3 regions of the Kineococcus esterisolvens genome follow, and region 1 is predicted to be linked to each of the others. Evidence: predicted binding sites of a transcription regulator. Region 1 holds the regulator's gene; each other region holds the start of a gene.
The links. The regulator HrcA, encoded in region 1, represses chaperone genes, less so after heat shock. The targets are predictions, from matches to a motif close to GNTNGCACTCGGNNNNNCCGAGTGCNANC.
Positions count from the first base shown of each region.

Region 2: a site for HrcA is predicted at 1,432-1,460, ahead of groL (chaperonin GroEL). Genes of this name have one in related genera too.
Region 3: a site for HrcA is predicted at 2,056-2,084, ahead of groES (co-chaperone GroES). Genes of this name have one in related genera too.

Region 1 is NZ_JBJLRI010000002.1:94,589-97,860, reverse strand. Features, by position in the region: gene ACRYR8_RS01480 (DUF4870 domain-containing protein) at 1-238, opposite strand, end outside; gene ACRYR8_RS01475 (DUF3097 family protein) at 321-1,202, opposite strand; gene hrcA (heat-inducible transcriptional repressor HrcA) at 1,335-2,378, shown strand; gene dnaJ (molecular chaperone DnaJ) at 2,418-3,272, shown strand, end outside.
Region 2 is NZ_JBJLRI010000006.1:51,851-55,122, reverse strand. Features, by position in the region: gene ACRYR8_RS03975 (nucleoid-associated protein NapA) at 1-32, shown strand, start outside; gene ACRYR8_RS03970 (cold-shock protein) at 457-660, shown strand; gene ACRYR8_RS03965 (YceI family protein) at 687-1,277, opposite strand; gene groL (chaperonin GroEL) at 1,645-3,272, shown strand, end outside.
Region 3 is NZ_JBJLRI010000014.1:13,375-16,646, forward strand. Features, by position in the region: gene groL (chaperonin GroEL) at 1-1,511, opposite strand, end outside; gene groES (co-chaperone GroES) at 1,605-1,901, opposite strand; gene ACRYR8_RS07000 (THUMP-like domain-containing protein) at 2,138-3,272, shown strand, end outside.

The DNA.
Region 1 (3,272 bases):
GCGGCTTCTGCTGCCACTGCGGCGGCCGGCCGGGGCCCTGCGGGGGCGGCCACGGCTGACCGTGCTGCTGCGCCGCCTCCTGCTCGGGCTGCCAGCCCGGGCGCCACCCGGGCGTCCAGCCGGGCTGCTGCTCCCCGCCGGCGCCGGGGGCGTGCGGGTCCTTCGTGAAGTCCGGGCGGGACGACTGGTGCGGGTCGCTCACGGTGGCCTCCTGGGCGTCGCCGGGGTTCGGGTTCACGTCGATCCTCCCGCGCGGGCGGGCCGGGTGTCGTCCTCCCGCGGGGTGGACCCGGGTGCGACGAGGGGAGGAGACGGGCGCCTCAGCGGTCCGCCGCGTCCGCCGTGACGAAGTCCACCAGCTCCTCCACCCGGCCCAGCAACGCCGGCTCCAGGTCGGCGTAGGTGCGCACCGTGCCCAGGATCCGCTTCCAGCCGTGCGCGACGTCGGCCTGCGTGGCGTGCGGCCAGCCCAGCTCGGCGAGGATCCCGTGCTTCCAGGAGGTGCCGCGCGGCACGACCGGCCAGCGCTCCCAGCCGAGGCGCTCGGGGCGCACGGCCTGCCAGACGTCGACGAACGGGTGGCCCACGACGAGCACGTGCGGGTTCTTCGAGACCGCGGCCACGATGCGCGACTCCTTGCTGCCGGGCACGAGGTGGTCCACCAGCACGCCGATGCGCCGCCCCGGGCGGGGGCCGAAGGAGCGCACCGCGGCGTCGAGGTCGTCGACGCCGTCGAGCAGCTCCACGACCACGCCCTCCACGCGCAGGTCGTCGCCCCAGACCTTCTCCACCAGCTCGGCGTCGTGCCGGCCCTCCACCAGGATGCGGGAGGCGCGCGCAGTGCGGGCCGCGGCGCCGGCGACGGCCACCGACCCGCTGGCGGTGCGGGTGGGCGCAGCGGGGGCGGCGGGCCCCCTGGGCGCCACCAGCCGCACGGGCTGCCCGTCCACCCAGAAGCCCGGGCCCAGCGGGAAGGTGCGGGTGCGCCCCCTGGCGTCCTCCAGGACGACGACGTGCACGCCGCCGCTCTTCTCCACGCGCACCACCGCGCCCACCCAGCCGGTCTCCACGTCCTCGACGACGAGGCCGCGCGCGGCGGGCTCCTCGCGGTGCGTCGGGCGCCGCGGGTGCGGGTCCGTGGACAGCACGTCGCGGCCGTAGCGGTCGGCGGGGCGGGGTGCGGACCGGGCGTTCGGGCTCACCCGCGGCACGCTAACGAGCGGTGCGGGCGGCGCGGTGGAGGCGCGCTGACCGGGTCCGCTGGCCTAGACTTGGCACTCGGATCCGGCGAGTGCCAGTGGGGTGCCCGCGGAGGACGGGGAGCGGAGGTGGGTGTGAGCGACGACCGCAGGCTCGCGGTGCTGCGCGCCATCGTCGAGGACTACGTCTCGACCCACGAGCCCGTGGGGTCCAAGGCGCTGGTCGAGCGGCACCGCCTCGGCGTGTCCCCGGCCACCATCCGCAACGACATGGCGGTGCTGGAGGAGGAGGGGTACATCGCCCAGCCGCACACCAGCGCCGGGCGCATCCCCACCGACAAGGGCTACCGCCTGTTCGTGGACCGCCTCGCCAACCTCAAGCCCATGTCGCCGGCCGAGCGCCGCGCCATCCAGGCCTTCCTCGACGGCGCCGTCGACCTCGACGACGTCGTGGACCGCACCGTGCGGCTGCTGGCGCAGATCACCCGCCAGGCCGCCGTCGTGCAGTACCCGTCGCTGTCGCGGGCGGCGGTGCGGCACGTGGAGGTGGTGCCCGTCGGCGGGCGCAGCGCGCTGCTGGTGCTCATCACCGACACCGGCCGCGTCGAGCAGCGCGTCGTCGACGTGCGCTCGGCCACGGACGTGGAGTCGCTGCCGGAGGTCCTGGCGGTGCTGCGCGACCGCGTCAACGCCGCCGTCGCCGGCAAGCGGCTGAAGCAGGCGCGCGAGGAGCTCACCGCCGTCGTCCAGGCCAGCCCGCCGGGCCACATGGCGGTGACCGCCGAGGTCGTCGCCGCGCTCGGCGACTGCCTGAGCGCCGGGCTGGAGGAGCGCGTCGTCATCGCCGGCACCGCCAACCTCGTCCGATCGGGCGCCGCCGACCTCGCCGCCTCCCTCGGCAGCGTGCTGGAGGCGCTGGAGGAGCACGTGGTGCTGCTGCGGCTGGTGCAGGAGATGGCCGAGGAGGGCGGCGGCGACCGCGGCGCGCTCACCGTGCGCATCGGCGCGGAGAACCTCCACCTCGGTCTGCCGGAGACCTCCGTGGTGACCAGCGGTTACGGCGAGGGGGAGGTCCTGGCCCGCCTCGGCGTGCTCGGTCCGACCCGCATGGACTACCCCACGACGATGGCGGCGGTGCGGGCGGTCTCCCGCTACGTGTCGCGCATCCTGTCCCAGTGACCCACCCGACCACCCCCCGACGGGAGACCTGAGCACCTCGTGAGCGACTACTACGACGTCCTCGGCGTCAGCAGGGACGCCTCGGCGGAGGACATCAAGCGCGCCTACCGCAAGCTGGCGCGCAAGCTCCACCCCGACGTCACCTCCGACCCCGACGCCGGGGACAGGTTCAAGGAGGTCTCCCAGGCCTACGAGACGCTCTCCAACCCGGACAAGCGCGCCCAGTACGACCGCGGCGGCGCACCCGGCGGGGCCGGCGGCTTCGGCCAGGGCTTCGGCTTCTCCGACATCATGGACGCGTTCTTCGGGCAGAGCGGGGCCGCCGGCGGCCGCGGCCCGGTCAGCCGCACCCAGCGCGGCCAGGACGCCCTCATCCGCGTGGACGTGGACCTGGCCGAGGCCGCCTTCGGCGGCGAGCGGCAGATCCAGGTCGACACCGCGGTGCTGTGCCCCACCTGCAAGGGGACCTGCTGCCAGCCGGGCACCCAACCGGAGACGTGCGACATCTGCGGCGGGCAGGGCTCGGTGCAGCGCGTGGTGCGCTCCCTGCTGGGGCAGGTCATGACCAGCCAGCCGTGCCCGACGTGCCACGGCTTCGGCACGGTGCTGCCCTCGCCGTGCCTGGAGTGCAGCGGGGAGGGGCGGGTGCGCGCCCGACGGCCGCTGACCATCCGCATCCCCGCCGGGGTGGACACCGGCACCCGCATCCAGCTCGCCGCCCAGGGCGAGGTCGGCACCGCCGGCGGCCCGCCCGGTGACCTGTACGTGGAGATCCACGAGCGCCCGCACCCGGTCTTCACCCGCCGCGGCGACGACCTGCTGTGCACGCTGGAGGTCCCCATGACGGCCGCCGCGCTGGGTGCCTCCATCCCGCTGGAGACCCTCGACGGCACC
Region 2 (3,272 bases), on a different contig from region 1:
GCTCGGCGCGCCGTCTGGGCGTGCAGCCCTGAGCCGCGCGGCCCAGCGGCGCCCGCGCCAGCTGGCGGCCCGCCGGGGGGCGCACCGCACCCGCCGCGGACCGGCCGGGGTGCTCCTGCTGGTGCTGGCCTGGGCGGCGCTGACGCTGCTGGTGGTCGCGGGGGCGGTGCTCGCGGTGCGCCGCCTGGCCGACGGGCTGCTCGGCGGCGCGGCGGGGTTGCTGTGAGCCGCTCCGGTGCGAGCGCTCCGGCGCGGCGAACCGGCCCGGCCGAACCCTGCCCCGACGGCCCCTCCCCGCACTAGCCTGGGCAGTGGTCGATCAGTTCGATGAGCACGTCCTGCACGGGGCCGGCACGTCGGGCGTCGCCCACGGCCTCACCGCCGCGGGCAGCGTGAGACCCGCCCCCGGGCCGATGCCGGGGACGTCCCGCTCGCTGCACCACCCAGGAGAACGCAATGGCTCAGGGCACCGTGAAGTGGTTCAACGCCGAGAAGGGGTACGGCTTCATCACCGTCGACGACGGCGGCGCCGACGTCTTCGTGCACTACTCGTCGATCGTCGCCGACGGCTACCGCTCCCTCGAGGAGGGGCAGCGCGTCGAGTTCGAGATCGGCCAGGGCCAGAAGGGCCCGCAGGCCGAGAGCGTCCGCGGCGTCTGAGGCGTCCGCCGCCGGCGGCCGCGCCCTCAGCCCGCGGTCGCCGGCACGGCGGAGATCTCGAACTCCAGCACGACGGTCTCCGAGATCAGCACGCCGCCGGTCTCCAGCGGGGCGTTCCACTCCACGCCCCAGTCGCGGCGGTTGATCCTCGTGGAGCCCTCGAAGCCCAGGCGCGTGGTGCCGAAGGGGTCCCTGGCGGCGCCGGTGTACTCGAAGTCCACCGACACGGGCAGCGTCACCGCCTTGATCGTCAGGTCCCCGGTGACGCGGTGGTCCGCGCCGCCGAGCGGGTGGACGTGCGTGGAGCGGAACGCGAGGTGCGGGTGCGCCGGGGCGTCGAAGAAGTCGTTGGTGCGCAGGTGCTCGTCGCGGTGCGGGTCCCGGGTGTCGATGCTCGCCACCTCGATGACGACCTCCACGCCGGAGGCGGCCGGCCGGGCGAAGTCCAGGTGGGCGCGGCCCTCGAAGCGGGTGAACTGCCCCCGCACCCTGGTCACCATGGCGTGCCGGGTGACGAAGCCGATGCGGCTGTGGGTGGGGTCCAGCACGTAGTCGCCCGACAGGTCGTCGGTGCGGCGCGTCTTCAGCGCCTGGATCCGCAGCGGCAGCTCGGACACGTCTCTCCTCGGATCGGTCCCGCCGGGGGCGGGACGGTCCTTCGAGGGTCGCAGCGGTTCGCTCGGGCCACCAGGCGCTGTTCGGGTGAGCTGTCAACCACTCGGGGTGACCCCCTCCCCGGCGTGCTCCGCGCCGGGGCCCCCGCCGGTGGGGGTTTGCACTCGAGGGGGGAGAGTGCCAACATTGGCGTTGGCACTCTCGAGTCGAGAGTGACAGCACCAGCAGCACCTCGACCCGGGAGCGAAAGCTCCGGGCCGGACCCGGTGAGGCCGCCGGCGCGGGGGACGTGACCCCGCCGCCGCCGGTCGTCCGTCGCGGGCACCGCTCCGGCCACCCACCGCCCGTCTTCTGGGAGGAACACCAGGCATGAGCAAGATCATCGCCTTCGACGAAGAGGCCCGTCGCGGTCTCGAGCGCGGGATGAACCAGCTCGCCGACGCTGTCAAGGTGACGCTCGGCCCCAAGGGCCGCAACGTCGTCCTGGAGAAGAAGTGGGGCGCCCCCACGATCACCAACGACGGTGTGAGCATCGCCAAGGAGATCGAGCTCGAGGACCCGTACGAGAAGATCGGGGCCGAGCTCGTCAAGGAGGTCGCGAAGAAGACGGACGACGTCGCCGGTGACGGCACGACGACCGCGACCGTCCTGGCCCAGGCGCTCGTGCGCGAGGGCCTGCGCAACGTGGCCGCGGGTGCGAACCCGATGGGCCTCAAGCGCGGCATCGAGAAGGCCGTCGAGGCCGTGACCGAGCAGCTCGTGGCCGCCGCCAAGGAGGTCACCACCAAGGAGCAGATCGCCGCGACCGCCGGCATCTCCGCCGGTGACGCCTCCATCGGTGAGCTCATCGCCGAGGCCCTCGACAAGGTGGGCAAGGAAGGCGTCATCACCGTCGAGGAGAGCAACACCTTCGGCCTGGAGCTCGAGCTCACCGAGGGCATGCGCTTCGACAAGGGGTACATCTCCCCCTACTTCGTCACCGACGCGGAGCGTCAGGAGACGGAGCTCGAGGACCCCTACATCCTCATCCTCAACTCCAAGATCTCCACGGTGAAGGACCTCCTCCCGCTGCTGGAGAAGGTCATGCAGTCCGGCAAGCCGCTGGTGATCGTGGCCGAGGACGTCGAGGGCGAGGCCCTGGCGACCCTGGTCGTCAACAAGATCCGCGGCACCTTCAAGTCCGTCGCCGTCAAGGCCCCGGGCTTCGGCGACCGCCGCAAGGCCATGCTCGGCGACATCGCCATCCTCACCGGTGGCCAGGTCATCTCCGAGGAGGTCGGCCTCAAGCTCGACACCGCGGACCTCGACCTGCTGGGCCGCGCCCGCAAGGTCGTCGTCACCAAGGACGAGACCACGATCGTCGAGGGTGCCGGCGACGCCGACGCCATCGCCGGCCGCGTGAGCCAGATCCGCGCCGAGATCGAGCGCAGCGACTCCGACTACGACCGCGAGAAGCTGCAGGAGCGCCTCGCCAAGCTCGCCGGCGGCGTGGCCGTCATCAAGGCGGGCGCGGCCACCGAGGTCGAGCTCAAGGAGCGCAAGCACCGCATCGAGGACGCCGTGCGCAACGCGAAGGCGGCCGTCGAGGAGGGCATCGTCGCCGGCGGTGGCGTGGCCCTCATCCAGGCCGGCGCCGTGGCGTTCGACAAGCTCGAGCTGACCGGTGACGAGGCTACGGGCGCGAACATCGTCAAGGTCGCCGTCGAGGCCCCGCTGAAGCAGATCGCCATCAACGCCGGCCTCGAGGGCGGCGTCGTGGCGGAGAAGGTCCGCAACCTGCCCACCGGTCACGGCCTGAACGCCGCCACCGGCGAGTACGTGGACCTGCTCGAGGCGGGCATCAACGACCCGGTCAAGGTGACGCGCTCCGCGCTGCAGAACGCCGCGTCCATCGCGGGCCTGTTCCTCACCACCGAGGCCGTCATCGCCGACAAGCCGGAGAAGGCGGCCCCGGCCGCTGCCGGCGGCGACGGCGGCATGGGCGGCATGGACTTCTG
Region 3 (3,272 bases), on a different contig from region 1:
TTGACCAGCGCCGAGCGGGTCACCTTGACCGGGTCGATGACGCCCGCGGCCAGCAGGTCCACGTACTCGCCGGTGGCGGCGTTCAGGCCGTTGCCGGGCTCGAGGTCGCGGACCTTCTCGACCACGACGTAGCCCTCGTGACCGGCGTTCTCGGCGATCCAGCGCAGCGGCTCGGTGGCGGCGCGGTGCACCAGCTTCACGCCGGTGGCCTCGTCGCCCTCCTTGCCCAGGGCTCCCTCGAGGACCCGCACCGCGTGGGTCAGGGCGCTGCCGCCACCGGCGACGATGCCCTCCTCGATCGCGGCGCGCGTCGCGGAGACGGCGTCCTCGATGCGGTGCTTCTTCTCCTTGAGCTCCACCTCGGTGTGCGCGCCGACCTTGATGACGACCACGCCACCGGCCAGCTTCGCGAGGCGCTCCTGGAGCTTCTCGCGGTCCCAGTCCGAGTCGGTGCGCTCGATCTCGGCCTTGATCTGCGCGACGCGGCCCGCGACCTCGTCGGACGCGCCGGCGCCCTCGACGATCGTGGTGTCGTCCTTGGTGACGACGATGCGGCGGGCGGTGCCCAGCACGTCCAGGTCGACCTGGTCGAGCTTGAGGCCGACCTCCTCGGCGACGACCTGGCCGCCGGTGAGGGTGGCGATGTCGCCCAGGATGGCCTTGCGGCGGTCGCCGAAGCCGGGAGCCTTCACCGCGACGGCGTTGAAGGTGCCGCGGATCTTGTTGACGACCAGCGTGGACAGGGCCTCGCCGTCGACGTCCTCGGCGATGATCAGCAGCGGCTTGGAGGTCTTCAGGACCTTCTCCAGCAGCGGCAGCAGTTCGGTGACCGTGGAGATCTTGCCCTGGTGCACGAGGACGTACGCGTCCTCCAGCACCGCCTCCTGGCGCTCGGCGTCGGTCACGAAGTAGGGCGAGATGTAGCCCTTGTCGAACTGCATGCCCTCGGTGAAGTCCAGCTCCAGCGCGGTCGTGGAGGACTCCTCGACCGTGATGACGCCGTCCTTGCCGACCTTGTCGAACGCGTCGGCGAGCAGCTCGCCGACGGCCGGGTCCTGCGCGGAGATGGTGGCGACGTGGGCGATGTCGCCCTTGCCGTCGACGTCGCGGGCGAGCTTGAGCAGCTCGTCGCTCACGGCCTCGACGGCCGCGTCGATGCCGCGCTTGAGGGCGGACGGCGCCGCGCCGGCCGCCACGTTGCGCAGGCCCTCGTGGACCATCGCCTGCGCCAGGACGGTCGCGGTGGTGGTGCCGTCACCGGCGACGTCGTTCGTCTTGGTGGCGACCTCCTTGGCGAGCTGCGCGCCGAGGTTCTCGTACGGGTCCTCGAGCTCGACCTCGCGGGCGATGGTGACGCCGTCGTTCGTGATCGTCGGCGCACCCCACTTCTTGTCGATGACGACGTTGCGGCCGCGGGGGCCCAGGGTCACCTTGACGGCGTTGGCGAGGGCGTCGACACCGCGCTCCAGGGAGCGGCGGGCGTCCTCGTTGAACGAGAGCTGCTTGGCCATGTGCGTGTTCCTTCCAGATCTCTTGGCGGCAACGGCGGACGCCCCGGGCACCCGGTGTCGCCGGGCGCCCGGGGCGTCAGGTCCTGCTGCTGCTTACTTGGCGACCTTGGCGAGGACGTCGCGCGCCGAGAGGATCAGCAGCTCGTCGCCGCCGTACTTCACCTCGGTGCCGCCGTACTTCGAGTAGATGACCTTGTCGCCCACGGCGACGTCGACGGGCACGCGGTTGCCGTTGTCGTCGACGCGACCCGGGCCCACGGCCAGGACCTCACCCTCCTGGGGCTTCTCCTTGGCGGTGTCCGGGATGACCAGACCGGAAGCGGTCGTCTGCTCCGCGTCGAGCGGCTTGACGACGATGCGGTCCTCGAGCGGAGTGATGGAGACCGACACTGAGCGGCCCTCCCCTTCTGCGTACTCGGTACGGATCTGGCGTACTGGTGGCCGGGTGCGAAGCTGGTGCCCGCCCGTCGTCGCGGGTGCCGGGCGGCGCCGCCTCGCGTGCTGGCACTCCCTTCGGGGGAGTGCCACCGACGCTGCGACAGAAGTTAGCACTCCCACTCCCCGAGTGCCAGAGACGCCCCCCGCGGTGCGACCGGCCGGGTGGGGGTGCTGGCACAGTCGGGCGGGTGGACCCCGCCGACGTCGCCGCGCTGACCTCCCCCACCGGGCGCGCGCTGCTGGACCTGCTCACCGCGGCCGGCCCGGCCGACCCGCTGGCGCTGGGGCAGCGGCTGCGCCGCGAGGGGCACGAACCCGCGCTGGTGGCCCTGGCCATGACGCAGGCGCGTCTGCGCGAGCGCGCCGCCGCCAAGCTCGGCCCCCGCGCGCACGGGCTGCTGCTCACCGCCGCCGGCGTGGAGCAGGCCACCCGCGCCGTCGTCGCCGCCGAGCACGCGCAGCGCTTCGCCGGCGCGGGGGTGCGGCGGGTCGCCGACCTCGGCTGCGGCGTGGGCGCCGACGCCCTCGCCCTGGCCGACGCGGGCCTGGCCGTGCTCGCCGTGGACGCCGACCCGGGCACGGCCGCGGTGGCCGCAGCCAACCTCGCCGGGCGCGCGGAGGTCCGCTGCGCCGACGTGACCGCCGGCGTCGTCGACGAGCTGGGCCCCGGTGACGGGGCCTGGTTCGACCCGGCCCGGCGCACCACCGGCGGCAGGCGCCTGTTCGACCCCGAAGCCACCTCGCCCCCGCTGTCGTTCGTGCTCGCCACCGCCGCGCGGGTGCCCGCCACCGGCGCCAAGCTCGCCCCCGGCCTGCCGCACGAGCTGGTGCCCGCCGGGGCGGAGGCGCAGTGGACCTCCGTGGACGGCGACGTGGTGGAGTCCGCGCTGTGGTGCGGGCCGCTGGCCCGCCCCGGCGTGGCGCGCAGCGCCCTGGTGCTGCGCGCCGGCGGGCGCTTCGAGCTGGACGACTCGGCCAACCCCGTCCCCGCCGTCGGCCCCGTGGGCTCGCACCTGCACGAGCCCGACGGCGCCGTCATCCGCGCCGGGCTGGTCGGCGCCGTCGCCGAGCAGCTCGGCGGCCGACTGGTGGACGAGACGATCGCCTACGTCACCACCGACGGCCCCGCGAGCACGCCGTTCACGCGCTCCTACGCCGTCCGGGACGTGCTGCCCTTCGGGCTCAAGGCGCTGCGCCGCCACCTGCGCGAGCGCGACGTGGGGCCGCTGACGGTGAAGAAGCGCGGAACCGCGGTCGACCCGGACGTGCTGCGCAAGCAGCTGGCCCTGAAGGGCTCGGTGGCGGCGACGATCGTGCTGACCC